One region of the Turicibacter sp. GALT-G1 genome, then DNA from elsewhere that is predicted to be linked to it. Evidence: a T-box and tRNA genes for the amino acid it is inferred to sense, from the RefSeq annotation. Region 1 holds a T-box; the other holds one or more tRNA genes.
What was found. A T-box is a leader RNA that pairs with one kind of tRNA and senses whether it is charged. The one in region 1 lies ahead of thrS (threonine--tRNA ligase), so its partner is inferred to be a tRNA-Thr.
Positions count from the first base shown of each region.

Region 2: it has a tRNA-Thr gene. The T-box ahead of thrS (threonine--tRNA ligase) is inferred to sense a tRNA for this amino acid. The anticodon was not compared.

Region 1 is NZ_JAMQUS010000055.1:12,153-28,069, reverse strand. It holds gene thrS (threonine--tRNA ligase) at 21-1,958, opposite strand; T-box leader at 2,039-2,253, opposite strand; gene dnaI (primosomal protein DnaI) at 2,340-3,248, opposite strand; gene NEH74_RS09985 (replication initiation and membrane attachment family protein) at 3,254-4,612, opposite strand; gene NEH74_RS09980 (hypothetical protein) at 4,687-5,052, opposite strand; gene coaE (dephospho-CoA kinase) at 5,097-5,714, opposite strand; gene mutM (DNA-formamidopyrimidine glycosylase) at 5,715-6,560, opposite strand; gene NEH74_RS09965 (hypothetical protein) at 6,596-8,026, opposite strand; gene NEH74_RS09960 (GNAT family N-acetyltransferase) at 8,453-8,950, shown strand; gene polA (DNA polymerase I) at 9,019-11,655, opposite strand; gene NEH74_RS09950 (metallophosphoesterase) at 12,178-12,978, shown strand; gene NEH74_RS09945 (hypothetical protein) at 13,050-13,442, shown strand; gene NEH74_RS09940 (NAD(P)-dependent oxidoreductase) at 13,469-14,329, opposite strand; gene NEH74_RS09935 (hypothetical protein) at 14,677-15,360, opposite strand; gene NEH74_RS09930 (polysaccharide deacetylase family protein) at 15,376-15,917, opposite strand, start outside.
Region 2 is NZ_JAMQUS010000027.1:25,178-41,094, forward strand. It holds gene NEH74_RS05510 (CapA family protein) at 1-33, opposite strand, end outside; gene rnr (ribonuclease R) at 63-2,405, opposite strand; gene secG (preprotein translocase subunit SecG) at 2,805-3,035, opposite strand; gene NEH74_RS05525 (sodium:calcium antiporter) at 3,088-4,059, opposite strand; gene NEH74_RS05530 (AI-2E family transporter) at 4,176-5,279, opposite strand; gene eno (phosphopyruvate hydratase) at 5,618-6,907, opposite strand; tRNA gene NEH74_RS05540 (tRNA-Thr) at 7,175-7,248, opposite strand; gene gpmI (2,3-bisphosphoglycerate-independent phosphoglycerate mutase) at 7,990-9,531, opposite strand; gene whiA (DNA-binding protein WhiA) at 9,779-10,738, opposite strand; gene NEH74_RS05555 (uridine diphosphate-N-acetylglucosamine-binding protein YvcK) at 10,743-11,723, opposite strand; gene rapZ (RNase adapter RapZ) at 11,735-12,604, opposite strand; gene NEH74_RS05565 (NUDIX domain-containing protein) at 12,636-13,109, opposite strand; gene NEH74_RS05570 (putative manganese transporter) at 13,284-14,111, opposite strand; gene trxB (thioredoxin-disulfide reductase) at 14,269-15,198, opposite strand; gene ppaX (pyrophosphatase PpaX) at 15,200-15,847, opposite strand; gene lgt (prolipoprotein diacylglyceryl transferase) at 15,895-15,917, opposite strand, start outside.

The sequences.
Region 1 (15,917 bases):
ATACAGCCCCTTTCTATTCATTATTCAGGTTTATGATTTTTACGCTCAGCGATTTCTTCAACTAAGAAGTGAACGAATTCTTTAAGTGGTAATGTTTCAGTTTTTTGCTCTCCGAAGCGACGGAATGTTACTTCAGTATTTGCAACCTCTTTGTCTCCTAATACGATAGACATTGGGATTTTCTTAGTTTGTGATTCGCGGATTTTATAACCCATTTTCTCTTCGCGATCATCAAGTTCTAAGCGAATTTTATATTTACGTAATTCTTTCACTACTTCTTTTGCATACTCTAAGTGATATTGGTTGTTAACCGGAATCACTGTTACTTGAGTTGGTGCTAACCATAATGGGAATGCTCCTTTATATGTTTCAATTAAGTAAGCCATGAAACGTTCATAAGTTCCGATTAATCCACGGTGCATTACAACTGGACGTACTTTTTCTCCAGTTTCAGAAACATAAGTTAAATCGAAACGTTCTGGTAATAAGAAGTCTAATTGAATTGTTGACATTGTGATATCGTGCCCTAATGCTGTTTTGATTTGGATATCAAGTTTAGGACCATAGAAGGCTGCTTCCCCTTCTGCTTCAATGAACGGGATATTATTTTCAATTAATGTTTCACGTAACATTGATTCTGCATTTTCCCACATTTTATCATCATCGAAGTATTTCTCTTTGTTATTTGGATCACGTAAAGATAAACGATAGTAGTTGATTTCTACACCGAAATCTTTGATCACGCGATGAATTAACTCTAAACAACGTGAGAATTCTTCTTTAATTTGATCTGGACGAACAAAGATATGTGAATCAGTTAACGTCATCGCACGAACACGCTCAAGACCTGTTAAAGCACCTGATGCTTCAAAGCGATGTTGGATAACTTGCTCTGCATATCGAATTGGTAAATCACGATATGAACGTAATTTTGTTTTATAAACCATCATGTGATGAGGACAAGACATTGGTCGTAAAACTAATTCTTCATTGTCCATTTCCATTGGCACGAACATATCTTCTTTGTAATGTGCCCAGTGTCCTGATGTACGGTATAAATCAACTGATCCCATAACTGGAGTTGCAACGTGTTGATATCCATACTCTTCTTCTAGATCGATAATATAACGCTCAATTTGTTGACGAACTTTCATCCCGTTTGGTAACCAGATTGGTAGTCCTTGTCCAACTAATGGACTGAATGTGAATAATTCTAATTCACGTCCGATTTTTTTATGATCACGCTCTTTACGTTCTTCTAAAATACGTAAGTGTTCAGCTAATTGATCTTTTGTTAAAGCAGCTGCCCCGTAAATACGAGTTAACATTTTGTTATCACTATCTCCACGCCAGTAAGCTCCCGCTACATTTAATAATTTAAAGAATTTAACATCTTTTGTATTACCCACGTGAACTCCACTACATAAGTCAGTGAAATCTCCTTCAGAGTAAGTTGTAATAACTTCTCCTTCTTTAATAGCATCAATTAATTCTAATTTATATTCATCATTGGCAAAGAATTCTTTTGCCTCTTCACGGCTTAATTCACGACGGATAATTGGTAAAGCTTCTGAAGAAATTTTTTGCATCATTTTTTCAATCGCTGCTAAATCTGATTCAGTGATTTTTGCTTCTGTATCGATATCGTAATAGAATCCATCTTCGATAGCTGGTCCTACTCCGAATTTTGCATCTGGATATAGACGTTTAATCGCTGCTGCCATTAAATGAGCCGCAGAGTGATTAATGATTTCCCAAGCTTCAGGGCGATCATTTGTAATTAACTCGATTTTTGCATCTGCCTCGATTGGACGAGTTAAATCATATAAATGTCCGTTTAATTTAGCTGCCACACAACGTTTACGTAATCCTGGTGAAATTGATTGAGCAATCGCTTCGGCAGTAATTCCATTTTCAAACTGTTTCACATTTCCATCTGGGAAAGTAATGTTAATCATAGTGTTTTCCTCCTTTTTGTGATTCATGATGATCGGAGCGAATTTTTATGAATATAAAAAAATCGCTCCTAATCTTAACGAGTAGGAACGATTGAAATCGCGGTACCATCCTATTTCCGATAAAGTAAAAGACTTTATCAGCAACTTAATTCAGCTTTAACGCAGCCAGCGGGAATCTTTTTCAAGTCCAGTTCAAAGGGAGTAATTTAATAAGCGTTCTTAGAAATCTTACAGCCGAGGATTTCCTCTCTAAAAAGTCGTTTTTATTAAACCTTATCCTTATCAAAACTTTTAATATGTGACGAATTACCTATATATTATATGTCTGATTCATATTATAATGCATGATTTTTTTGAAATCAAGAAAAAATACTTCAATTTTTATCGTTTTTGGCGATAGTTTGTTCCTGTAATGGCCACAGGGGTTGTTAAAGCTTTAATGCGTTCTAATACACGAGCTCCTTTAATTTCTTCCACTTCACCTTTTTGCGTATAGGAATAATGATGTTGAAGCTGATTATAATCGAGATTTGAAGTAAAGAAGGTTGGCAATCCTTGGTGCATACGATAGTTTAAAATTCGCCCCAACACTTCGTCACGCATCCAGCTCGTCATGGACTCACTTCCGATGTCATCAAGCATAAGCACTTCAATTTGTTTTAATTGCTCAATCTTATCATACGCACTACTGTTTTCACTATTAAATCCTGATTTAATTTCAGCAATTAATTCTGGAAAATAAACAAGTCCACAAACAATTCCTCGTTGAGATAAAATGTTAGCAATTGCACTTAACATATATGTCTTTCCAGTTCCAAATGGACCATATAGATAAAGCCCACGCCCTTTTTTTGTCGTCATATATTCATGGATGAACAACGATGCCTTTTCATAAAACTCGGCACGCTCCGGATCCATAATAAATTGTTCGAAATTTGCATTTAAAATATCAGCCGGCATATGGAAACTCTTAATATTTTCTAAATGTTTTTGATTTAACGCATACTGACATGGCGTATACGCCACCTTTAATTGCTTATAAGAAGGTTTCAGTGTTGGATAATGGCCTTTAATAGGTTGCCTACAACTATTTAATCCTACACATCCGTTACACTTTTCTTTATTTCTTAAAAACTCATCTAAATCAGAAATATAATTCGAGATTAAAGATGGATCAATGTCATCTTGATATTGATGTAATGCTTTTGCAATCTCAGGTTCATTTAAAATTTCCGTATAAGCTTCCTTCGCCCCTGCTGGTCTAGCCATTAAATCTCCAATTCGTTGCACCACTCTCACCCTTTCTGATTTAAAAGTTGACTTTGTAATTGTTTCATACGTTCGATCTTTTGTAAATCGTCATCCGTTAATGACTTCTTCTCTTCGACACGTTGTGCATTTGCCTTTAACCAATCTGGCACTTGTTCTTGTCGTACGACTCGAGCTGTCTTTGGATACACCTTCGCTGCTGCTGGCATTGTTTTTTCAATTTCACGTTTTTGTTTTGCTTTTAACATTGTCTTAACTTGTACCATAGCCTTTTCAGTTGTATTAATTTCTTTACGTTGCCATTCACCCGCAATTTTTTCAACCAATTGTTTTGGCAAACGCCCATCTGAAATATTTAATACATAATCAATTAAAACATTAACAACTCCTGGTGCCATCTGTTGATCGACCATTAACCACTCTACTAACTGCCGATCAGCTGGAACGGGCTCTTTTTGGTGATATTTAAAACGTAGGAAATCAATTGGATTTTGCGATAAATGGACAAGTAATTGCTTTTCTTTTGATAAAGCAGCTTGTGTCTCATCCATAAGTGGCGCCTCCTGTTTAGTTTTTGGCATCTCCACAACCTCAATCGGCTTACCTTTATTCAAGAATTGGAAGTATTGTTTCGCTTGCTTGCGGAACACTTCTAAATTCACAAAGCCATCCGTATCAAGGGCATCAAAAATGAGACGCGCTAGTTCATGTTCATCTAGCTTATATAAAAAGGCAATTTTATTAATTTGATCTAATAGCTTATCAGATAATATCTGATCATCCATTCCAAACTGCTTCAGTAAGGCAAATAACAATTCTTGATCAAATGCTAATTCTAATTTAACACCCTTTTGATTATCCGCCACTGTCGGTAAAGGACTTGCCTGTAAAGTAGCAGAAGAACGCATAAGAACCGTTGTATCAAAAACTTCATTGAAAGGTTTTGAAATATTTTGTCCTTGAATGTGTGGGAGTTCTTGAACAAATAATTGTTTTAATTGCTGATAATCATGATTTCCAACTTTTAAATTTAAAAAGACGTTAATAATCCCATCATTAAAAAAGGCTTTTGCCTGCATCGGTTTCTTTAAATAATATGTCAAATGATGATCTTCTTCGGTGACATACACTTGAATCAATCCAACTGCTTCTAACTTATATCGTAAAGCCAATAAATCTTCTACTCCAACATTTAAAACTTGTAATAATAAGTGATGTGAAAATAAAGAGGGACTACTTTTACTAGCTAATGTATTTAAAGTCATATATAAGCTAACGGCCACAGAGCCGATAATAGGTTGATAAAGTAACGTTAAAATTTGCAATTCTTCCGAAGTCATCATTTGTGTGACACAAAGTTCGAATTCTGTATTCGGTTTAATCATCGTTGTATCCACCACAAACACTCCTTCTGTTAAAATGTGAAATCCCTATTTAAAATAGGGATTGATTTCTTATATTATCGGTTTAAAGCAAGACCTTTAAACATTAATCGCTTATCTAATGCTTGATATAAAGACTGAATGACTTTCTTTCCTTTTCCAAAGCTGATTAGACCTGCTGTATTTACTGTAAAATCCACCGTCGTTTCGATTGGATTAATTTTTACAATCGTGACGATAACCTCACAATCTTTACGTTTCAACATTAATTCTTGACGAATATCGTCTTCAAAGGCAACATTGAAATCTAACTCTTTAGCGACCTCTAACAATCCTGCCTTTGTTTGTTGATAATTATTTTTATAATAGTGTGTCATCAACACCTCATCTGTCGCCCTTTCCCCCGACTCGAAGTGCGTTTTAAACATGTCCATAAATCCCATTTTTAATTCCTCCCATCATTTCATAGCAACTCTATATGTCAAGACTAATCTAAAGAAGTCTGACATGCTTTTTCCCAAAGCATCTCAAACATCTCCTCAAATTGAGTTCGTAACTCACTCATGGAGCGCTCATTAGTTAAAACATAATCAGCACGATCTCGCTTTTGTTCGAGTGACATTTGTGAATTAATTTTCGCTAACGCGTAATCCTCATCAATTCCATCACGCTTCATCAAACGTTTTACTTGAATGTCACGTGGAACATAAACAACTAATGTACAATCAGCTAATGATTCAAAATCACTTTCAAACAGTAGCGGGACATCAAGTACCACAAGTTGTTCCCCATTTCGTCTCGCAACTTCAATTCCCTCCACTATTTTTTGTTTGACTAGCGGATGAATCATTTCATTTAACTTATACTTTGCCGACTCATCATGAAAAATAATCGAACCTAGTACATCACGAGCTAATTCTCCATTTTCCTTAATCACAGATGAGCCAAACTCATGCGCTAAATCATACAGTAACTGACTTCCTGGCTTCTGAAGTTGTCTCACAATACGATCTGCATCTAAAACAACAATCCCCTTTTCTAAAAACCATGAAGTAACTGTGCTTTTTCCAGATGAAATCCCACCTGTTAATCCAACGACTAACATTTACTTCATCTCCTTCGCCGTTAACTTCTGACACGTTGGACAGAAATAGGTCCCACGTCCACCGACTTTAATTTTCTCAATCGGTGTGTGACACTCGTAACAGTTCTCTCCTTTTCGTTGATGAACTAACAGCTCATTTTGAAAAGTTCCAGAAACTCCATGCGAGGAACGAAACGTACGAATCGTCGTTCCACCTAATTCAATTGCACGCGCTAATACTTCTACCGTATATTTTACCACATTTGCAATGTCTTTGTCTGTTAATTCTGAGCTTGAAGTTAATGGATGCAATCGGGCACGATAAAGAACTTCATCGACATAAATATTTCCAAGTCCACATACAACTGTTTGATCAAGTAACAATGATTTAATCGGTTTCTTTTTGTTCTGAATTTTTTCTTTCACATATGATGGTGTAAACTCTGTTGCAAAAGGCTCTAAACCTAACACTTGAAACGGCGCCGTCGTTTCTAAATCAATGGCTTTATCGTATAAATGATACGTTCCGAATTTACGTGTATCTTGATATAATAATCGTTTTCCATTTTCTAACGTGAAAATCGCATGAACATGAGGATTTAATTCAAAATCAGAATCCACATAAAAATACTTTCCTTCCATTCGTAGATGAGATAACAATTGATAATCATCAAAATGAAAGACTAAATACTTCCCTCGTCGACTCACTTCTTGAATGGTTTGATTAATTAATTTTTCCTTAAATTCATCTGCACTCATATTTTTTACCATGGGCTCATAACGAAGTTCAATGTCTTTAATGGTTTGACCTTTTACCGTTTGATTCAATGCCTCTTTAACGGTTTCAACTTCTGGTAATTCTGGCATACTATCTAACTTCCTTTTTCGTCTAATCTAGTTGTTTATTTATTAATTGACTGATAAATATCAGCCATCATGATTAATGTTGCATTCTCAACTAATTCTAATTCAAATGAATGGTTCATCAGAGGACCTCGGAACACAATGCTTAACGATGTTGTGGCCTGAACTTCATTCAATAATTCATATACCTCCTGTGTTGAAAGCTCCACTTCGCTCCACTCAATCACACGATCATCAATCCAAACTTGTTGTTTTTGTGTCGAATCAATATCAAAAGAATATAATAATTGATTCTCTGCATAAATGTCAACTTGCTCAAAATCATTCAAAAATTCACTATAATAGCCAAGTAAAATTGACATGGTTGCACTCGTTAACTCACTATTAGTCACGAGTAAAGGCATCACATTTATATATTGTTCGACTTGCTCCTCTTCTACACTTTCATCTACTTCTTTTTTCACAGTTGTAAAAGTATTGGTTGCAAAAGAAATCACATTAAATGACGTGGTAGCTTGTAATGGAATCCCATTATAAGAGATGATTTGTTGGCTGCTTTCCGTATTTAAATTCACTTGAATTTTAGACGCATACTTGCTCATCACCTTATCTCGACGTTTCATTCGTTGCAAACTAATCTCTGATCTTTTTAACTCAAGTGTCTCCGCATACTGTGTGCCAAATGAATCAGATATTTGCTGTAAATACGAGATAGCACTTGCTAGTTCATCTTTTGCCAGGAAATCATCAACTGTTTTAATTGCTTCGACATAGAATTCAGACTCATAGTACCATTTCAAAGCGTTAACTAATTCATCTTGATCCGTTTGCGTCAAGTAATCCAGACGTCGAATCGCTTCAATATAATTTTTTTGCTCATAGTACTGATGAGCTTCCGTTAAATATTGATTTTTGATACTTTGAATACATTCACGTCTTTGTATTTTAGCTAGTTCATAATAATATTCGTCGTTAAACATCACTTCTTGATAAGAATCAATTGCCTCCTCAATCAGCCCTTGCTGTTGAAGACTGAATCCTTTTAAATAAGCGCGCTGAGATTGATAGTATTTTTCGACCTGACCTATCGTCTCTATAACCTCATCATTTGAGAAAAATAATGGTTCAATGACTTGTTCATATTGCAAATACTCTTCATACTCAATCTTTCGAAGCATATAAAGATTCGCATAATATTGATACCGACTAATCATAGCCGGTTCTAAATCGTTCTTAATTCGTTCACGATAATCACTATCAACATTAAGCATACGCTGATAGACAGCCCCTACCTGATTAGGTGACACTTCATCGTATAAATAACTTACCAAAAGATTCAATTGATTTCGATACAAAATCACATGATGATTATAATAGAAAGCACCTCCAAAAATAAAAACAATCGCTAAAACCAATCCAACTTTAAGCGAAAAAAATTGACATCCCCTAGTCTTTTTTACACCCTCCATTAACTACACCCCAGCTAAACTACTTTTATAATCATTTTATCATACAACCACTACGCAATTCATCAATTATTCCATTTTTTCACAATGTCATGAACAACATACAACACCATAAAAAAATGGTGCTTAATTCATTCATCAAGCACCACCTATCCCATAAAAAGATTCAACAAAAATCAGACGACTATCCTGTTCAAACTAGATAAAATACGCCTCATCATTAGCCTCACTTTATTTTAAATACTTATATCCCGCTTCAAATAACGACTCATCTTCTAACTTTAAATCTCATTCAATTAGCCACTGTAAAACTGTTTTTTCAGCCTCTCATATTAAATTAAAACCTTTAGAGGATTATAAGAAAATCTATGAATAGATGTTATCCTCCTTTCATAGAATAAGTTATTCTAAACCAAACGGAGTGATCTTATGCATGTGATTTCTGTCTCTTCCAACCCCGAGTTTGTAACTCAGGCGATTAGTTATTTCCAGGGAAAATGGGCTTCACCAGAAAGCCTAAAGGTTTATGAAGATTGTATTCTTCATTCACTCAACACAAAAAGTCCGCTACCTCAGTGGTATCTCCTATTAAAGGAAGATAAAATTATCGGTTGTGCAGGGTTAATTACAAATGATTTTATTAGTCGAATGGACCTCTATCCTTGGCTATGTGCTCTATACATCGAAGAACATGAGCGCCATCATGCATATGGCTCAATCCTTATTGAACACATCAAACAAGAGGCAAAAAAACTAGGGTTTAATTCACTTTATCTTTGTACCGATCATATCGGATACTATGAAAAATATGATTTTCACTATGTAGGGTTAGGCTACCATCCTTGGGGAGAGACCTCTAGAATTTACGAAGCACATTTAGAAGAAAAAACAACTGACAATCCCCTAACCTCAATAAACCGTGATTAATTTAACACACAAAAGGACATCACCAATGAATGGGATGTCCTTTTGTTATTATTTATTTAGAATACTTCTTACTTAGCATCGTACCAAGTTGGTCCGTATGAGTAGTCAGCTTTTAATGGAACTTGTAGTTCGACAACGTCCTCCATTGTTTTCGTCACTAATTCGATCATCATATCTAGTTCTTCTTGTGGAACTTCGAAGATTAATTCATCGTGTACTTGAAGTAATAAACGTGATTTTACGTTTTTCTCAAGCATCGCTTGATGAACATCAATCATCGCTTTTTTGATGATATCGGCCGCTGTCCCCTGAATTGGCGCATTCATTGCGGTACGCTCACCAAATTGACGAATGGCATAGTTTTTCTGTGTTAATTCAGGAATATAACGACGACGATTAAATAACGTTGAAACATAACCATTAAACTTCGCATACTTCACCGTATCTTCCATATACTGATGAATTCCTGAGTAAGTTTCTAAATAATGATCAATATATTTTTTCGCTTCTTTTTGCGTAATATTTAAATTTTCCGATAATCCAAAGGCACTCATTCCATAAATGATCCCGAAGTTAATTGCTTTTGCTGAGCGACGTAAATCTGACGTCATCTCGTCTTCTGACACTTTAAAGACATCCATCGCTGTTTTCTTATGAATATCCTCTCCATGTTTGAAAGCATCAATTAACGACTCGGTATTTGAAATATGAGCTAAAATTCGAAGCTCGATTTGCGAGTAGTCAGCTCCTAAAATCACCCATCCTTCTTGACTTGGCACAAACGCACGACGAATCATGCGTCCCTCCTCTAAGCGAATCGGAATATTTTGAAGATTTGGTTCAATTGAAGAAAGACGTCCGGTTTGAGTCAGCGCCTGGTTGAAAATCGTGTGGACTTTTCCATCTTCATAGCACGCTTTTTTCAACCCTTCAATATAAGTCGAATACAATTTCGTTAACGTACGATACTCCATAATTAATTTAATAATTGGATGAGCATCACTTAACTTTTCTAATACATCTGCATTCGTTGAATAGCCTGTTTTCGTTTTCTTAACAACCGGTAACCCTAATTTTTCGAATAATACCTCTCCTAATTGCTTCGGTGAATTGATATTAAACGGTGCTCCCACATGATCAAAGATTTGGGATTCTAATGCTTCAATACGCCCTTTTAAATCTTGACCCATTTCATCTAATGTCGTTAGATCAAGAGACATTCCGTTATACTCCATCACTGCTAGTACTTCAGCAAGAGGCATTTCCATCTCTTCAAATAAACTTAACTGCTCTTGTTCTTTTAATTGCTCAAGCGCGGTTTCTTTTAACTTAAAGACTGCAGTTGCAATATCAATGGAATGTTGGGCCACTTTCTCGATCGGTGCAACGGCACGTTTCGCCCCTTTTCCATACACTTCTTCATCATATAACACATCGTCATAATCATAATGTAGAGCTACTTTTTTGAATTCATTACTTACATTCGTTGGATTAATGACATATGTCGCTAATAATAAGTCAAAATCAACACCACGTAAATCAAATCCTTGCCACATTAACGCAACACGTGAACGCTTCACATCAAATACTGATTTTTTAACACCTTCATCCGCTAAAAATGACATGAATGCTTGGCTTTCCTTTGCCACTTCAAAAGGCACATAATAAGCGTCTGTCTCATTTACAATCGCAATTCCTAAAATATTAGCCTGATGGTAGTTTTCCTCAAAAATCTCTACATGAATGGCACTATTTTGATAACTTAACGTTTCTAACTCTCCCGCTTCTAAAATGATACGAATCGGTGCTTTCGGCTTTTCTTCTTTTACTTCTTCAAGCTTCATTTTTTTTAGAAAGGCATTAAACTCCATCTCCTTAAAGAAGTCCATGAGTTCTGCTGCCTCTGGTCCTTGATACAATAAGTCGTCAAATGTAACTGGAAGTGGAACTTCTTTATGAATCGTTGCCATACGTTTACAAAGCAAAGCCTGTTCCACATTCGCTTCTACTTTTTCTTTCATTTTCCCTTTTAACTCATCTGTATGAGCTACTAGGTTTTCAACTGTTCCGAATTGTTTTAACAATTTAATCGCTGTTTTTTCTCCAACCCCTGGGATTCCTGGTAAGTTATCCGATGGATCTCCCATTAATCCTTTTAAATCAACAATCTGACTTGGCGATAATTCATATTTAGCAAAGACTGCTTCTGGTGTAAATGACTCAATATCAGTTACCCCTTTTCGTGTAATATGAACGGTTGTCTTTTCATCAGCCATTTGAAGTAAGTCTTTATCTCCCGTAATGATATGAATTTTTTCAAAATCCGTTTGCTCACCAAGCGTCGCTAATGTTCCGATAATATCATCCGCTTCATAAGTCGGTAATTCTAAACGTTTCACTCCTAGTAAGTCTAAATATTTTTTAATTAAATTAATTTGTGAACGCATTTCATCTGGCATCGGTTTACGTCCATCTTTATAACTATCTAAAAACTCATGTCTGAATGTCGTTTTCCCTGCATCAAAGGCCACTAGCATGTGCGTGTGATTATAATCATCCATGACTTTATTCATCATGTTGACAAAACCATATAACGCATTTGTAAAAATACCTGTGCTTGTCTTCATTAAATTCCCGCTATATGCTGTTGCATAATATGCACGGTACATTAAACTATTTCCGTCTATTAAAACTAATGTATTCATTGCATCAACCCTTATCTCTAGCATATTTTTATGCCTTGTTTACTATATTGTACTATTATTTTAACACATCAAAACTGTTTAAAACACATTTTTACAAGGACGGTGCTCAAATGAATCAAAATTTAAACACAAAATCTCCACAACTCTTTCTACTTTTTAATATTACACTCCTTCTAACCTTTCCCCTAACCGGAGGGACACCTCTACTTCTTCATCTTTTATCAATAGACTCACTCATTCTGGCTCATTGGCTTCCTGCCATCATCTACTTCGGCATTCTCAGTTCTAGCTTTTGGGGTGAAAGAAGTGAATATACATCTATGACACGCATCTTTTGTTTTTTATTTATGCTTTACCATCTCATTCACTTATTTTTCAACATCAACTAATTTCCATCGTAACTGTTGATGACTTTAAGTATGATGTAGTAAATGTATGTTATTCATCTGTTTCTATATAGAACTAAAAAAACTATGATATAATATCGTCATAAAAGTTTTTTTGGTAAAGGATGAATTTATTATGAAGAAATTCCCTATCTATGTACTCTCAGTTGCAGCAATTATTATTGTATTTTTCTTTTACTCGCTATGTATTTTAAAGTATAGCATTAAAGTAGAAGAAACCATTATTAACAGTCTAAATATTCCAAGCAGTTTTGATGGAGTCCGACTGATCCAATTTAGTGATTTACATCTTAAAAATGAAGAAGATTTAGTGCTTCTTGAAAAATCTGTAAATGAAATCAACCGTCTTGAAGCAGACATTATTCTTTTTACCGGGGATCTATTTGAAAAAGGAGCCATCACTTCAAGTCTAAGCTCACAAACAATCGAAATTCTCTCTCAATTAAAACCTTCTCTTGCTAAGCTTGCCATCTTAGGGGATAAAGATTTAAGCCAGCCAGATGAAATCAGTCATATTCTTACGACATCTTCTTTTAAAATTCTTCGTAATGAGTCACTTGAACTCTATAACGGTAGCAGTGAAGGCATTAATTTTATCGGGATTGATTCGTTATCAAGCTCACCTGATTTGAATACCTTGCTTTCACAATCTACTAATACGAATAATTTTAACATTCTACTCCTTCATGAACCAACATTAGCTGCAAAAGTAACCGATTATCCAATTGAAGTTCAACTATCTGGACATTGTAGAGGACAATCTAGTACATCAGGTTGTTCTCAATTTTATTCAGGAACTTATCGCTTTGCCGATCAATTAACCTTACAAGTCAACCGAGGATTAAATCGACCAAATAACATAGGTAACTTATTAACTCGTCCGACACTTTATTCATTCCTTTTAATCAAAGAATAAAAGTGAGTCAGATGTCATCCCCCTTGCATATCATAAATTAGGACTGCAAGATGAAGGAGGAGTCTGAATTGATGCCAATGAATTATCCAAATAGCGTGCCGTCTCAAGTTCCTTATCGAACAGCTGCACCATTAACCAATCAAGTCCCTAATTTATCAGCGATGCCTGGTGTTAATCAAGATGAAAGATGGGGATTTTTACCTTTTATCGGCGGGTTAGCTTTAGGAGGACTATTATTTGATGGATGGGGTGGTGGTCGCCCTTGTTGTGGAGGAGGGGGATATGCCTATCCTGTCTATCAACCCGTTTACCAACCGGTGTACTACCAACAACCCGTATATACACAACCATCTTATCCCGTTTACCAACAACAAGCTTCACAAACTGGATATTATGGACCTTATAATCCAGTCATGCCGACTGAAACAACCGTATTAGAAAGTAATAAATATTATTTATCATAATAAAAAGTAGACCGGAGGTCTACTTTTTATTTTTCATATAATTTATAGAGAGCTTGTGTTCCACAGTTTTCTAACTCTCGTTTTTGACATTCTTCATACAAGCTTAAGACTAACTCAAGTCCTGGTAAATCCACATTCATTGCCTTCGATTCACTACAAGCGATACGCATATCTTTAATAAAGTGTTTAATAAAGAAGCCTGGATTAAAGTCATCTTTAATAATACGTGGCGCCATATTGCTTAATTGCCAGCTTGCTGCCGATCCGCTCGTTACTGCCTTTAAAACAGTCTCTAAATCTAGTCCAGCTCCTTTAGAATAAGCAAGGGCCTCAACCATTCCGATAGCCGCTCCTGCAATGGCAATTTGATTCGCCATTTTTGTATGTTGACCACTACCCGCAGACCCCATATAAACAATCGTTTGACCCATTAACTCTAAAATCGGTAAAATTTCATCATATGCTTCTTTGTCTCCACCAACCATAATCGTTAACGTTCCATTTTTCGCCCCAACATCTCCACCTGTAACAGGTGCATCTAAACACTGTAATCCTTTAGCTTGCCCTGCTTCATAAATACGTTTTGCTAAATCTGGTGTCGAGGTTGTCATATCAACTAAAATTGAATGAGCTTTTGCATGATTCACTAAACCATCTTCACCTAAATACACGCTTTCAACATCTGCTGGCACGCCAATAATGGTAAATATTAAATCACAAGTTGTTGCAATACTCTTTACATCATCACACCAAATAGCCCCAGCCTCGACTAAGCGATCAGCTTTACTTTTTGTACGATTATAAACATATAAGTCATGACCCGCTTTTAACAGATGACCTGCCATTGCTTGACCCATGACACCAATTCCAATAAATCCAATCTTCATGAACTTCCCCCTCTTTCTTTGACACGATTAATTACTTCTATATACAACCAGAAATATTTTCTACATTTACTACGGCAACCTAAATACTTAATAATTATGCCGTGGGTCACCTGCCATGCGAAGCATGTTTCCTCCGCTGGTAGGGTATGGGTCACCTAGCGATTTCTGAAAGAAATCTAATCCTCAACTGCTAGGGCTTGGGTTCCCTGTCATTTGCAACGGAAATGTATTCTCCGTTGATAGGGTCTTAAAAGTTTTTTACACCGTAAAAAACTTTTCTGGACTTACATAAATTATAACATACTCAAATGCAAAAAAAGCTATGAATTAAATTCATAGCTTTAAAATTATTTTTTAAATAAATAGTCAGGCACACCTTTATTGGCAATCGCTTCATAGTATTCCGTTTTCACCGCATAATACTCCTCAATTGATTTCATATACTCTGTATGTAATTCTTCAATTGTATTAAAAATCATATTAATAGTTTGGAAGTATTGAACTGCTTCACTTGTTTTTGTATTATAGAACATTTCTTCAAAATTAGTTAGCTCTTTTGCTAGTACCTCTAACTCAGCATTTAAAGCAACTAATTTCTCCGTACGTGCTTGTTGTAAAACTGACATTTGTTTACCTAATGATGCTAAGTTTTCAGGAAGTTTTGATAACGTTGATTCTACTTTATCAAAATTAACTTCTTCTAACTGACTATTCATACATGTCACAACATTAGCTGTGTAATCTTTTAACACTTCATATTCTGCATTAAATGATGTAAATAACTCTGTTACATCCTGGCTTCCATCATAAGTTTGTCCTACTAGAATAATCTCACGCACATGTGATTGCAAGGCATTTAATGTCGTTTCTAATGTATCCGGTGATTTTTTCTCACAGGTTACAATCTCTTGATCAATTTGTTGATAAAATTGGAATGCTTCAACTTCAGGGAATTTATAAGTAAGAGCAAAGAATACCCCAATAGTTGCGATTAATCCAATAATAACAAATGGTAAAAATGGTTTACGCATATACTCAATCCTCCCCTATAAATCATCGCTTCCGAATAGATTTTTAACAATGTGATTATCCGGATTATATGGTAAAAACTCATATCCTAAGTCAGTATAATATTGAATAACTTTTGGTAAGACTTCAACTGTGACGTCTTTTTCATGGAATAAAACAACGGTTTGTCTTGGATAATTCCATAAATTCATACAATATTCAATATTTTTCATAATACTATCGACTGAAGCTCCTGATTCCCAATCTAATGAATCAACATCCCAGTCCCAGCATTTAACCCCAATTTTATTTAACTCTTCAACGTGAGCATCTGTAAAAGTTCCTCCACCTGTCCCATAAGGGGCACGACATAATTCACTCTCAAATCCACCTGTAATTTCTTTAAGGAGTGCCTGTTCTTCTAACATCTCACCGGCAAAGTTTTGAGCCGCATTCTCGTCACCATATAAGGTTGAATAATCATGCGTCATCGAGTGCATCCCAATGTAGTGACCGGTATCTGCCATACGCTTTAAGATATCTTTTGAACCACTATATCTATCAATTGATGATCCTAGAA
Region 2 (15,917 bases), on a different contig from region 1:
ACGCCACTTAATTGATTTTAGTTTCTTCATCATGACTTCCTTGCTCCCTTTCAGCATTTAAACTATTTTTTATTTTTCCCTTGCCCTACTGGCTTAGATCCTTTTGATTTTTTACGTTTTGGTTTAGGATTCTTAAACGTACTGTCCGATGGCTTCGATGATTTACGAGAACGCACTGGACGATAATCTTTTGTATTCCCTTTTCTATCTTTCGAACGCTCTTTAGAGCGATTATTTCTTGAAGATGACGTTCCACGCGTATCAATACGTTTGAATCCACGTCTTTGACGACTTTTACTCATTCCAACTAATTGGAAATCAATCGTACGCTCCTCTTTGCTTGCTGCTGCAACGACAACTTTAACAATATCACCTATTTTATAAATGGCCTTTGTACGGCGTCCAATTAATGCTAAGTTATCCTCATCAAATTCATAGTAGTCATCAGTTAAATCATTCACATGAACAAGCCCTTCAATCGTATTCGGTAATTCAACGTACATTCCCCATTTCGTTACCGATGAAACAACACCTTCAAACTCTTCGTCAATAAATTGAGTCATATATTCTGCTTTTTTCATATCTTCTACTTCACGCTCTGCGTCGATAGCATCACGTTCACGTTTTGAGGTTTGTTCACCAATCTCTGGCATGATTGCAGTGTAATAATCTAATGTTTCTTTTGATAAATCTTGATCAAATAAATAGCGACGGATTAAACGGTGAACAATTAAGTCTGGATAACGTCGAATAGGTGATGTAAAGTGAGTATAAAACTCCGCTGCCAATCCAAAGTGTCCTAAACTTTCTTCACTATAGCGAGCTTTTTGTAAAGAACGTAGCATCATGGTATTAATCGCGGCATGTTCTGGTTTTCCATGAACAGCTTCTGTAATCATTTGAAGTGCTTTAGGATGAACATGATCTTTTGTTCCTTTAATTTCATAACCTAAAGCGCGAGCTAATTTGTAGAAACGTTCTAGCTTCTCTGGTTTTGGATGCTCATGGATACGATAAATAAAAGGGACGTCCATCCAGTGGAAATGTTCAGCCACTGTTTCATTTGCTGCTAACATAAAGTCCTCTATAATACGTTCTGCAATTTCACGTTGGCGTAATACCACATCAATTGGGAATCCATACTCATCGACAAGAATTTTTGACTCTTCTAAATCAAAGTCAATTGATCCGCGGTCATGACGTTTTTCGCGTAATATTTTTGAAAGATCATACATTAATTTAAACGTTGGAACTAATGTAGCATAACGTTCACATAATTCTGGATCTTCATCAATTAAAATACGATTCACATGATTATACGTCATACGCTCCGTTGTTTTAATAATTGATGGGAAGATTTCATGACTTACCACTTCACCTTTTGGTGAAATCTCCATTTCACATGTAATTGTCAAACGATCCACTTGTGGATTTAGTGAACAAATCCCATTTGATAAACGGTGAGGAATCATTGGAATTACACGATCAACTAAATAAACACTCGTTCCACGGAAGAAGGCTTCTCGATCTAATGGTGATCCTTCTGTGACGTAATAAGAAACGTCAGCAATCGATACCCCTAATAAATAGTTTCCATTATCAAGCATACGAACATGAACAGCATCATCTAAGTCTTTAGCATCATCACCATCAATTGTTACAATGGTTTCACCACGTAAATCACGACGCCCTTTATAACTTTCTGGGTCTGGTTCATTTGGAATTTCAGCTGCTTGTTGTAATGCTTCCGGACTAAATTCAGGCACGATATCATACTTATATACAACTGATAAAATATCAATTCCTGGATCATTTTTATGACCTAAAATCTCAGTAACTTCCGCTTTAACAACATTGTTTTCTAAATAATCCACAATGCGAACACGAACTTTATGATCCTTTACTGCGCCTTTCGTTTTATTCTTTGGAATGGCTACCACTGCATGATAACGTGAATTATCTGGTTTAACATAACCGACCTGCTTGATTTCATAATACGTCCCAATGAAATCTTTCATTCCACGTTCGAGAACTTGAGCGATTTCACCTTCTAGACTATCTCCTTTAGAAGAAGGTAAGATTTTAACTAAAACTGTATCTTTATGTAAAGCACCATTTAAATCTTCACTACGAACATATACATCATCCATGTCATCAATTTCAACAAATCCAAAACCTTTTGGATGAATGGAAATAATTCCTTTATAATATCCTAAATCACGCGCCAAATCATAGCGATCATTTTTAGAACGAACAACAATCCCTTCATCTTCAAGGGCAACCATTAATTTAACAAATTGCTTAAACGCATCTGTTCCTTCAATTTGTAAATATTCTACTAATTCATCAATCGTCATCGCCTCATACTGGCTTGACCCTAATAATTCTAATACTGTATTGCGCAAGTAGCACACCTCCAACTCATAACTTCTATTCTATCATAACTAAACAAACATTTAACCATTTTTTACTACAATAAGATAAAGTACATCATCTTACTTATCTATCACTAGTTTATACAAATGTGCTTATTTTATATCACTATTATCATCTCTATATGATAAAAATAACCAATATTTACGAAAAGTGACTAATCTCATTACTTAAAATCATTCTGATATAGGGAATTAAATGTAGGCTAAGATCATAGAAATATTAAATCAAAACAATAAAGAACGGCTGAATGATCATCATTTAAACGCTCCTCAAATATACCTTTTATATCTCTTAGACCCTACATAACCTTTATTAAAAATAGACTAAAAATAAAAAAACTCATATTCTAATTGAATATGAGTCATCTATTACTTCATAAAAATAATTAATCCTAAGATTAAGAAAATCACTGAACAGATATATGTCGCACGAACAATATAGGCTTCTGCTCCACGTTCTTTTTGATTTTTAAACAATTCACTATTGCCACCAGAAAGAGAATCACTTAACCCTTGTTTAGAACTTTGTAAGGCTACTAAAATAATTAGGATTACAGAGACAATCATAAATAAAACATCTACAACACCGTATTGAAACATCCTAAACCCTCCTTAGACTATAACAAAACTGTACCATATCCTACATACAATTTCAACCATTATTTAAGGATGCGACAATATAATAGAAATATATTCCAACAATCATTAAAGAAGGTAAAGCGTATAAAATTAAATTCTTAACTTCTTTTCTGACCAGCATATAAGTTAAAATAATCGACTCACTTAATCCAACAATCACAAGTAATGTATTAGAAGTATCCGCAATTTCAAAAATACTCCCCGATAAATAGAATAAATCAGTCAAAGCAATAATGGCGAAATTAAATAAATTACTTCCTACAATATTCCCAACTGCTAAATCATAATTCTTTAAACGAATTAGACTAATCAAGCTTGTCATTTCCGGCAAGGATGTTGCAACTCCTAAGAACATCGCTCCAATAAACGAGGATCCAATTCCCGTTGATTGAGCAATTTTATCTGTTGTAATAGAAATGAACAGACTCGAAAATACAAGAACGATAGCCCAAAAAATAAATTGAAAAATCAATAGAGGTAAAGAACAACATGATTGATCACAGCTACTATTGGCGTCTTCTTCATCTGAGATTAATCTTAAATTAATATAATATAAGATACCGATAAAGATGGATGAAATACCTACATGACCAATGCGCCCCATCGTCAAACTATAAAAACTAAATAAAATAATGAGGTAAATAACCGTACTAATAATATTTGTTTTTGTATTCGATTTTCCAGTATGATTAAATAGCATAGCTTTTATAAAAAACAAATTCCCAACTGCTAAGATAAAAATATTAAATGTATTACTTCCTAAAATATTACCAAATGCTAAATCGGGATTATTTAACATCGTTGTGGAGGAAATACTAGTAATTAACTCAGGAAGCGATGTCACCCCTGCTAATAAAATTCCACCTATTAACGCCCCACCCATTTTTGTTTGTTTATCCAACTCATCCACACAGGATGAGATGCGAATGGATGATACAACAACTATGATTGATAAAACTAAGTATTGTAATAATAATACTCCCATATAACAGATCCCCCTACTACAACTATAATCCTTTTAATGTCTTTAAACTGTATGATAAGGATTCTGACGATATGTAGCCTTCTCATTTATTCTAAATACTCGACAAAAAAAGTTCGCTATACGCGAACTTTTTGCTTCCATTCCTTTAACGCTTCAAATGAATAACGACAAACAATCTTTAAAATCCCTGCAATCGGGATAATAAAAATCATTCCAACGACTCCAAAAATTTGTCCTCCAATAATAATAAGTGTTAATAAGATAATTGGATGGAAATCAATAGATTTTGAAAAGACAAAGGGTTTAATAAAATTCCCTTCAATAAAATTCAAGGCCATCACTCCAAGAACAACATAAACAGGTGTCCAAACTGAAACCATTAATCCAAAGATAGCAGCTGGAATCGTTCCAATAATTTGACCGACATAAGGGATAATATTCAAAAAACCGATTAATGTTCCAAATACGATGGCATTATCTAATCCTATAATTGAAAAATAAATCGAAGCAATGATTGATAAGGCTAATGAAACTAACAATGTCCCAGAAACATAGCCTTTAACTACTTCTTCTGATTCTTTTAATACTTCAAAAACTTTATTCCATTTCTGCTTAATTAAAAAAATCTTAATCTGATCTCGAATCTCATAAAAATTCTTTAAAATATAATATAAAACAACTGGAACTAAAAAAATCATTCCTAGTACTAAGGTAAAACTACTACTAAATGAAGATATCCAATTCCCCATCTGATTTAAGACCTTAGAAAAAATTTCAAATAATTGAGAGTTTTGAGAAAAGAGTTTGCTAAAATCGTACTCATAAAGATTCATATAATCAAATTGCCACGTATCAAGTAATGTCTGAACCTTTTCCATTAATGCTGGAATTCGATTCATCACCTCTTGAGTGTTAACCACTAAATAAGGAATGAGACTAAAAATAGCATAGATAATTGCACCAATAATTGAAATAAATGTAATCAAGATCGAATAAGAACGTTTAATTTTTAACCGGCAAAAGAAATCAACGAGTGGATTTAATAGATAGGCAAAACAAATTACAATTAAAAATGGGCAAATAATCATATTCAACATTGAAAAAACAGGTTTAAGAATTGGGAAAATTAATTTAATAATATGGATAACGACTAGTACACCAATCAAAATAATTAAATAATTAATCCATTTATAATTTAAAGATTCATGTGATGGTTTCATCAGACTCCCCCTTGTTTTAACTATGACTAGTTTATCATACTCTAAATATAATTGTATTATTTTGGATAAAAAATAAGAATATATTTTAAGATAGAACTTCATATATATCTATGAGGTGAAATCTATGTCGCATTTCTAGGATTAACCTTAGCTATCAAAAACTCCGGTACTAAGACATCCATCATACAGATCGATAATAATAGCAGTCAATTTTTTATACTTTCCAAAAATAATTACCTATTATCTAAGACAATAAGATACTTTTATACATAAAAAAACCTCTCTTCGTCGGAGGAAGAGAGGTTTTGATAGAGTCATTCTCTTAAAAAATAATTAAATTATTTTTTTAAGTTGTAGAATGATTTAACTCCGTTGTAAACAGCTTGTTGTCCTAATTCGTCTTCGATACGTAATAATTGGTTGTATTTTGCAATACGGTCTGTACGAGACATAGAACCTGTTTTAATTTGTCCAGCGTTTGTAGCAACTGCGATGTCAGCGATTGTAGCATCTTCAGTTTCTCCAGAACGGTGAGATACAACTGCAGTGTATCCAGCTTTCTTAGCCATTTCAATAGCTTCGAAAGTTTCAGTTAATGTACCGATTTGGTTAACTTTGATTAAGATAGAGTTTGCAACGTTTTTCTCGATACCTTCAGCTAAACGCTCAGTGTTAGTTACGAAGAAATCGTCTCCAACTAATTGCACTTTATCTCCGATTTTCTTAGTTAAGTAATCCCATCCAGCCCAGTCGTCTTGGTCTAAACCGTCTTCGATTGAGATGATTGGATATTTTTCGCATAATTCAGCGTAGAAGTCACATAATTCTTCAGATGTGAATACTTTTCCACCTTCACCAGCTAAAACGTATTTTCCATCTTTGTAGAACTCAGAAGAAGCAACGTCCATAGCGATCATAACGTCTTTACCTGGAACATATCCAGCTTTTTCGATAGCTTCTAAGATAACTTTGATAGCAGCTTCATTTGATTCTAAGTTTGGAGCGAATCCACCCTCATCACCAACTGCAGTGTTTAATCCCATACCGTGTAATACTGATTTTAATGCATGGAATACTTCAGCTCCCATACGGATAGCTTCTTTGAATGTTGGAGCTCCAACTGGCATGATCATGAACTCTTGGAAGTCGATGTTGTTGTCAGCGTGCTCTCCACCGTTGATGATGTTCATCATTGGAGTTGGTAATTCTTTAGAGTTGAATCCACCTAAGTAACGGTATAATGGTAATCCAACGAAATCAGCAGCAGCATGAGCAACAGCCATAGATACACCTAAGATTGCGTTAGCTCCTAATTTTCCTTTGTTTTTAGTTCCATCTAATGCGATCATTAAACGGTCGATTCCACATTGGTCAGTAACATCCATACCAACTAATTCAGGAGCGATGATGTCGTTAACGTTTTTAACAGCGTTTAAAACACCTTTTCCTAAGTAACGAGATTTATCTCCATCACGTAATTCAACTGCTTCGTAGATTCCTGTAGAAGCTCCAGATGGTACTAAAGCACGTCCGAATGATCCACTTTCAGTTGTTACTTCTACTTCAACAGTAGGATTTCCGCGAGAATCTAATACTTCGCGAGCATATACATCAACAATATAAGGCATGTATGACATCTCCTTCTTTTCTAAAATTTTCACACTTCTTATTATAATACATTTTTTTGCATATTAAAGACATTTTTAATTTGTAAACGCTATTTTTTTATAAATTAAACCAATCTAATCTATTCCAAATAACGTTCACATCAGTGATTATGAAAACGAATGTTTTATTTATATGCCGTGAATAATATGAACTAAATAAGCAACTTTTATGCTTCAAATTAAAAAAATAAAAAAATCCAGCATACGCTGGACTCAATTATTCTAAAATGGTGACGAGTGCGAGAATCGAACTCGCGACGACGCATTACCATTGCGTTATTTTACCACTAAACTAACTTGGCTTTTTACAATTACATTTTAACACATTTTACCTATTTTTAAAATAAAAATACTACTTTAACTTAAAATAACTGGCTCTCTTAAATCAAAAGATTAAGATTAAATCATTTAAAGTGCTAGCATAATGAAAGAAACAACTTATTAAATTAGATATCTCATCGGTAAAAACATTTTTCTTATTAGGAAAAATAGCTAATAAATTAAGGAAGGCTCTTATTTAACTCCTATAAACGATGTATAATGTCTTTAACACCTAGTCTTTATTTGATTATGAAGGTAATCAACTGCAGATACGATTCAACTCGACGCTAATATTATTACTTATAAAGACTTAAACGATTTAGAAGTCCTCTACGATTAGTTTGATGGAGAGGTTCGTAAAGAAGAACTTTTTTATAAAGAGATTGGTTACGGATGAAGTCTTATAAATCTTTAAAGAGCTTTATCCCCTTTCCAAATTAAAAAATGAAAATGATTAATCACTATAATAACTCAGATGAGTGATAAATATATACTAACAATAAAAGGCCTTATTTTTAAAAAAATTACAAATTAAGGTTCTGTTTTAAAAGAGTGTTGATATTTCTTTAAAACATACTAATTTACTTAGATCATTGTTCGATAACTACAAGATACAGTAGTTAATATCAATGTTTTTAAATATCAACATTTGTCTAAAACACAGGATAAATTAAAAAGGACGCTGCTCATTAGCAACGTCCTTTTATAACTTATTAAATCAATTATTTAATAATTGATTTTCCTGTCATTTCAACTGGTTGTTCTACACCTAATAACTGTAACATTGTAGGAGCTAAATCTCCTAAGTTTCCACCGTCGCGTAATTCGATTCCTTCTTTAGTTACGATTACTGGAACAGGATTAGATGTATGAGCTGTGTAAGCTCCACCATTTTCATCTTCTAATTTTTCAGCGTTTCCATGGTCAGCAGTGATGATTGCAACTCCACCTTTAGCGATGATTGCATCTACTACTTTACCTAAACACTCATCTACAGCTTCTAATGCTTTAACTGTTGCATCGAATACTCCAGTGTGTCCAACCATGTCTGGGTTAGCAAAGTTTAAAATGATTGTATCATGAATATCTTTGTTGATTTCAGCAACACAAGCGTCTGCTACTTCGTAAGCTGACATTTCAGGTTTTAAATCATAAGTTGCAACTTTTGGCGAGTTAATTAATACACGAGTTGCTCCTTCGATTTCTTTATCTACTCCACCGTCGAAGAAGAATGTTACGTGAGCGTATTTTTCAGTTTCAGCGATACGTAATTGTTTTAATCCGTTTGCTGAGATAACTTCTCCGTAAGTGTTAGCTAAATCTTGTAATCCGAAGACAACTGGTCCTTTAACAGCATCTCCATAAGACATCATTGAGATGAAGTAAACATCTTTAGGTCCTTTAGATGGATCTAATGCTGGCTTACCTTCTTTAGCATAGTTCGCTACGTTTTCTGGATTTGATAAAGCGATTGCGATTTGTTGTGCACGGTCAGGACGGAAGTTAGCGAAGATTACTGTATCTCCATCTTGAATTAATCCATTTGCATCAACAACGAATGGAACAACGAATTCATCTAAGATATCGTTTTTGTAAGAAGCTTCCACACCAGCTTTAGCTGATTCGAATTTTTCACCTGTTCCTTGAGTCATTGCATCGTAAGCTAATTGAGTACGATCATAGTTTTTATCGCGGTCCATTGAATAGTAACGTCCTGAAACAGTTGCTACTTTTCCAATTCCGATTTCAGCTAATTTAGCTTCTAAAGCTTCTACGTATTCTAAAGCTGATTTTGGAGCAGTGTCACGCCCATCTAAGAATGCATGTACATAAACTTCTTTTGCACCTTGAGCTTTTGCAGCTTCAACTAATGCATAGATATGTTCATTGTGAGAATGAATTCCACCTGGAGATAATAATCCCATCACGTGAACTTTTTTATCATTTTCTAATGCATGCTTGCATCCTTCAGCGATAACTGGATCATTCTTTAACTCACCGTTTTTAACTGCTAAGTTAATGCGAGTTAATGATTGATAAACAATACGTCCAGCACCTAAGTTTAAGTGACCTACTTCTGAGTTACCCATTTGTCCTTCTGGTAATCCAACACCTAATCCAGACGCCTCTAATGTATTATGAGGGTATGTATTGAATAAACGATCTAAGTTTGGCATTTTAGCTGCTTTAACTGCATTTCCAGCTGTTTCATCGCGTAAACCAAAACCGTCTAAAATAATTAATGCTACAGGTTTTTTAGTCATAATGTTACCTCCTTCATCTTATCTAATTTATAGTATACTAAACTTTAATTCACAAGTACAAGATTATCACTAATGTAAGCGGTTGTTATTTTTGTGCAAAATCATCTTTAGTATGAGCGAATTATATTATTATATGCAGTTATCATTGTATATAATAAAAACCTTATCCATAATTAAATATTACAAATAAGGCTTAATCTTCTGTTTCTAAGTTGAAACGATTAATAAGAATCATCTCGCTTTAGTTTTAATTTTCTTCTGAACGTTTTTGTTGATTTTCACGAATTTCCTCAGCCATTTCTGATAATTTACGCATACGGTGATTGATCCCTGACTTAGTCAACTTCATCCCGCGTTCCGTAGCAATTTCACTCAAATAACTTAAGTTTTCCTCAGGAAACTCTAATCGCAAATTGGCGACATACTGCAAACGTTCTGGTAACGAATTTATTCCATAAACAAGGTCAATTAGTTCAATATTATCAATTTGACGCTGAGCAGCTGCAATGGTTTTAGTTTCATTCGCAATTTCACAATTATTGAGACGATTCTCTGAATTACGAATATCTCTAAAAATTCGAACATCTTCAAAGTTTAACACTGCATTATACGCTTCAATTGCACGTAAGAAATCACTAATTTTTTCTGCTTCTTTAATATAAGTGATGTATCCTTTTTTACGTTGCAACACACGCGCATTCAAATCAAACACATTTAACAAGTCTTTCAAATCCTCTGCATGCTCTTCATCTAGTGTAAAAATTTCAAAATGGTATGAAGACGTTTCAGGATTATTAACAGAACCACCTGCTAAAAAAGCTCCACGCATATACGCTCGCTTACAACAATCATACTCAATTAAATTTTTAGCAATGCCTAAAACAAATCCCGTATCAGACATAATTCCTAATTCAGTTGCAATGTCACGAGCATTTTTCTTAATGCGAATAATATAAACATTATTCTTCTTAAGTTGCATCTTCTTTCTCGATAATAAGTCAACCTCAGTATCAAATAATTGCTTAATTAATTGTAACGTTCGACGTGCAATAGCTGCATTTTCTGTTGCGAAATCAAGAACTAAACCTTTATTTGATAATGAAATAACTCCATTCATTCGAATAAGGGCTGATAATTCTGCTTTCGCACAACAATCGTCTGACTGGATTTGAACTAATTCTTTTTTCGTTTCAGAAGCGAATGACATTGTATCACCCCTCCCTTTTTTCCTCTATATCTAATAATAACGAAAAGATAGTCGCTGCTACTTTTTTCGTATTATGACGAACTTCACCTACATTATTGTAAGAAACTAAACGACTTTTAATAACTTCAATATTCATTTTATGTAATTTTTTTTCATCTATTAAAACGACATCAGAATGTTGATCACAATAACGCTCATAAGTTTCATCATCAATTTCTTCATCATTCACAATGATTTTATCAATAAATGCATGTCCTGCATGCTCATGAAGTGCAAGCACATGATCAGATGCACTATATCCTGTCGTTTCTCCAGGCTGAGTCATGATATTACAACAATACACGCATTCTGCGGATGTTTTTACAAGTGCTTCCGAAATTTCAACTAGTAACAAGTTTGGAATAATACTCGTATATAAACTTCCTGGTCCTAATAAGACTAAATCGGCTTCCATAATAGCCTCCACAGCCTCATCAAGAGCTCTTGCATCTTCTTTTGTATAATAAACGCGTTTAATTTTTTTTTCGATTGTAGGAATGAGCGATTCGCCTTGAATGATTGTACCATCATCATACTCGGCACACAAGCACAATGGAGTGTTACATACTGGTAACACACGCCCTCTAACTTTTAAAACCTCACTTAATTTTTGAATAGCCGAAGCAAAATCTCCTGTAATATTCGTCATCGCTGCAATTAATAGGTTTCCAGTTGGATGCCCTGCTAAATCTGTCTCTCCCGTAAAACGATACTGAAATAACTCTTGTACAAGCGGTTCAACTTCAGATAAAGCAACTAAAACATTTCGAATATCTCCTGGGGGGGGAACATCAAAATCAGTTCTTAAACTACCCGAACTTCCTCCATCATCCGCTACTGTTACAATTGCGGTTATATCGATAGGGTATCTTTTTAATCCTCTTAAAATAGTTGATAAACCGGTTCCTCCACCAATGACCGCTACTTTTAAATCATATTCTGCCATACTTATTCCCCCTACTTTTTATGCGCACGGTGAATATCGCGGTGTGTTGCATTTGTTTTATAATCATTTTCAAATGCATGTGATAAATATTCCGCAATTGCTACCGAACGATGTTGTCCTCCTGTACATCCTATTCCAATAATCACTTGCGACTTCCCTTCAGCTTTATACTTAGGAATTAAAAATTGTAACAAATCAATTAGCTTGGCTAAAAACGTCGTTGTTTCCTCAAAGCTCATAACATATTCATAAACACTTTCATCTAACCCTGTTTGTGGACGCATTGATTCAATATAAAATGGATTCGGTAAGAATCGAACATCGAACATAATATCCGTGTCAATTGGTGTTCCGTGTTTAAATCCAAATGACATGAAAGTCACACTGAAATAATCATTATCAATATTTCCATACTTTGTAATAATTTGTTGTTTTAAATCTTTAGCTGCTACTCCTGTTGTATCAATCTTGAAATCTGAAATATCTAAGATCGGCTTTAATAATTCTCGTTCAGTATGAATACCATCTAATAAATTTGTATCACGTGATAATGGGTGTGTGCGTCTTGTTTCTTTATAACGCTTGACTAAAGTTGCATCATCAGCATCTAAATATAAAACATGAACATTAACAAAATGACTATCTTGTAAAAAGTATAACATCTCATCAATGGAATCAAAATCTAATGATCTTAAATCAATAACCACAGCTAAATTAACGTCATGCTCACTTGTTCCCATAATCAAATCAGTTAACTTAGGTAACAATTTAGGTGGAAAATTATCAATACAATGATATCCAACATCTTCTAGACTATTTAATACAACACTTTTTCCAGCGCCACTCATTCCAGTTACAATTAATAAATTAATCTTTTTCATCTAGATATACCCTTTCCTCTATTGAAAATATTTAAATCGCTGCTTCTACCGTAACATCATAACTTGATATAATTTTAATTAAATCATACGAAGGTGTGTAAAATTGTGTTGATACCATCGGCCCATTATGACTAATTAAATGCTTAATAATGAAACGATCACCTTCAAACATCGGTAACTCATCAATTTTATCAATATCGTGCCACTCTAACGTTCCCTCACGATTTACCTTATTCAACACGCCAGTTGCATCTGTTCCTTTAATCGTATACAACATCCATTCTTTTTGATTAGATTCTTCTTCAACAACAACTGTTGTCACAGCCCCTAGCTCCACATTCTGTAACTTTAATCCTGTCTCTTCAAAAAATTCACGGCAACCTGTCTGAAGCACATTTTCACTAAACTCAGCTTTTCCACCTGGTAAAAACCACTTTTGTCGACTTTGTTTAAATAAAAGAAGTATCTTATCATCTTTCAATAATAAACTATTTGCTACACGCATCGTTTCACCCTCTTTCATTATGAATATTATAACATATAAATAAGAAAATAGAAAAAATGATAGTGGACTCAAGTGAATGGTATACTTCTCTGTACTATTTACATGTGATTAGAAAAATAATCATACTAAAACAACTATACATTATATGTTAAAATTAATACAATGATTATTCTTTTAACTCAATATCACTAAACAATTTAATATCACTCCAATAACCACACTCAATACGTATAACACGCAAACAATCTTTAAATTTTCCGAGATCGGTCTATTTTCCTTAAATAAAACTAATAAACCTGCTCCTGCCCCTGTACAGAGTCCCGCGACAACTGCTCCAAAACTAATCATCCCTTCAAGGTAAAGCTGCGTAATCAAGATAGATGAAACACAATTAGGAACTAAACCAATAGCTGCTGAAATAAAAGGTTGCCATTTATATGCTCTCAACAACCACTGCTCAAGCACATTCTCTCCAATAACCCAAATAACTACATTCATCAAACAAGTCATAATAAATAAAAAGACAACTACTTTTAATGAACGACGGATCGCACTCATAACTATATTAGATTCATGACAATCACATGCCTTTGAACACTTTAATAAGCTATACGTATTTCTCTTCGGTTTGACATCAAAAACTTTATCCACAAAGCTACCAATCAAAATAGCATAAATAATCTTTACCACTAACAATAAAATAATAAACGCCCCTTGATCCCGATACGTTAACATTAGCGGAATGGCCTCATCAGAAGTTGAAATAAAAACGGATAATAACGTTCCAAGCGTAATGCTCCCAGCTGCATATAAACTTGAAGCGGCTACTGAAGCCCCACATTGAGGAATACATCCACCAATAGCTCCAAGTACCGGACCAAGACGATGATTTTTTAAATACGTTGTTCGTTGATTTCCCATAAATTCAAAAACAACATAAACTATAACCAATAACGGCCATATTTTTAGCGCATCGATGAATGCATCCAATACAAATTCCACTTTATCACTCCTCTTTATCAAAAAATAAAAAAGAAAACTTAGTAATCAAATGAATAGTGATTATAAGTTTTCTTTTTATTACTTTTATTAATTTCTTAATATAAAGGATACATTTAATTTTGCGATGTGTTTGTTAGTTATTAATAATCTCTAATTACTATCGAAGATTTGTTTCAATATATTTGAAAGCAGACTGAGCTGCAATTGCACCGTCATTAACAGCAGTTACTACTTGGCGAAGTTCTTTACTAATAACATCTCCCGCTGCAAATACTCCAGGAACAGGCGTCATCATTGCATGATCAACTGTGATATATCCAGCCTCATCTGTTACTTCTAATTCTTTAATCATATCTGTAATTGGATCTAATCCAATATAAATGAAGGCACCCTCTGCTTCAATATCAGAAACTTCATCTGTTTTAACATTCTTAACTTTTACTGCTCCTAATTTCCCATTCGTTTCTTCAAATGACTCAACAACTGAATCCCAAACAAATTCAATCTTATCATCAGCAAAAGCACGCTCTTGTAAGATTTTTTGAGCACGTAATTCATCACGACGGTGGATAACTGTTACCTTCTCTACTAATCCAGCTAAATAAATAGCTTCTTCAACAGCCGAATCTCCCCCACCAATCACAACAACTTTTTTCCCACGGAAGAATGCTCCATCACAGACAGCACACCAAGAAATTCCACGTCCAGATAACTCACTTTCACCTGGGACATTTAATAAGCGATGTTTTGTTCCTGTTGCAACGATAATTGTTTTCGCACGAACTGTATGGTCACCACAATCAATAATTTTTGTTCCGTCCTCAGCAACTGTAACATTTTCTACATTTCCATATGCATATTCTGCCCCTGCCGCTTGAGCATGTTCAAACATTTTCATCGATAAATCTGGACCCGAAATTTTTTCAAATCCTGTATAGTTTTCAATCTCAAATGTATTCACCATTTGGCCACCTGGTGCTCCACGTTCAATCATCACAACAGATAAACTAGCACGAGCTGCATAAATAGCTGCTGTCATTCCTGCAGGACCAGCGCCGATAATCGCTAAATCATAAATCTTTTCCATTCTAAACACCTTCCTTTTTCACAACATTTAGTAAGTCTTTTGCTTCATTTATTATATAAGTAGGATTATAGGTTTTCAAATAATCTGCACCTCGCATCGCCCACCCAACTGCAACACTTTTAACTCCTGCGTGGTTCGCACATTCAATATCATGTGAATTATCGCCAACCATCAAACATTCATCTCGATTTAAATGATAATATTTTAAAACTGTTTCAATCGGTTCAGGATGTGGTTTTGGATGAAGAATATCGTCAGATGAAACAATTAAATCAAAGTAATCAAACATCTTCAGGCATTTTAATCCTTTAAGCGTCATATCACGCTTCTTTGAGGTGACGATGACTAATGTTAATCCTAATCCTTTTAAACTCTCTAGCATTTTAATAACACCTGGAAAGACTTCAATCATCTCATCATGATTATTTTGATAATATTTACGATAACATTCAACAAACTTTTCCGGATTTTCCGGACAATATTTTTCACCTGTCTGTTGAAGCGTTGGACCAATACAATCGATAATCTCTTCATCACTCAATGTGCGATCAGAAAGGAGTTCTTCAAACGCTTGGCAAAAAGAATTAAAAATAAGATTATTCGTGTTTAATAGCGTTCCATCTAAATCAAACAAAATAGCTTTTAGCATTTGTTCCTCCTCGATTATTAATCTCTATCTTATCATATTTTATTTTTCTACTCTTTATGACTGTTTTTCA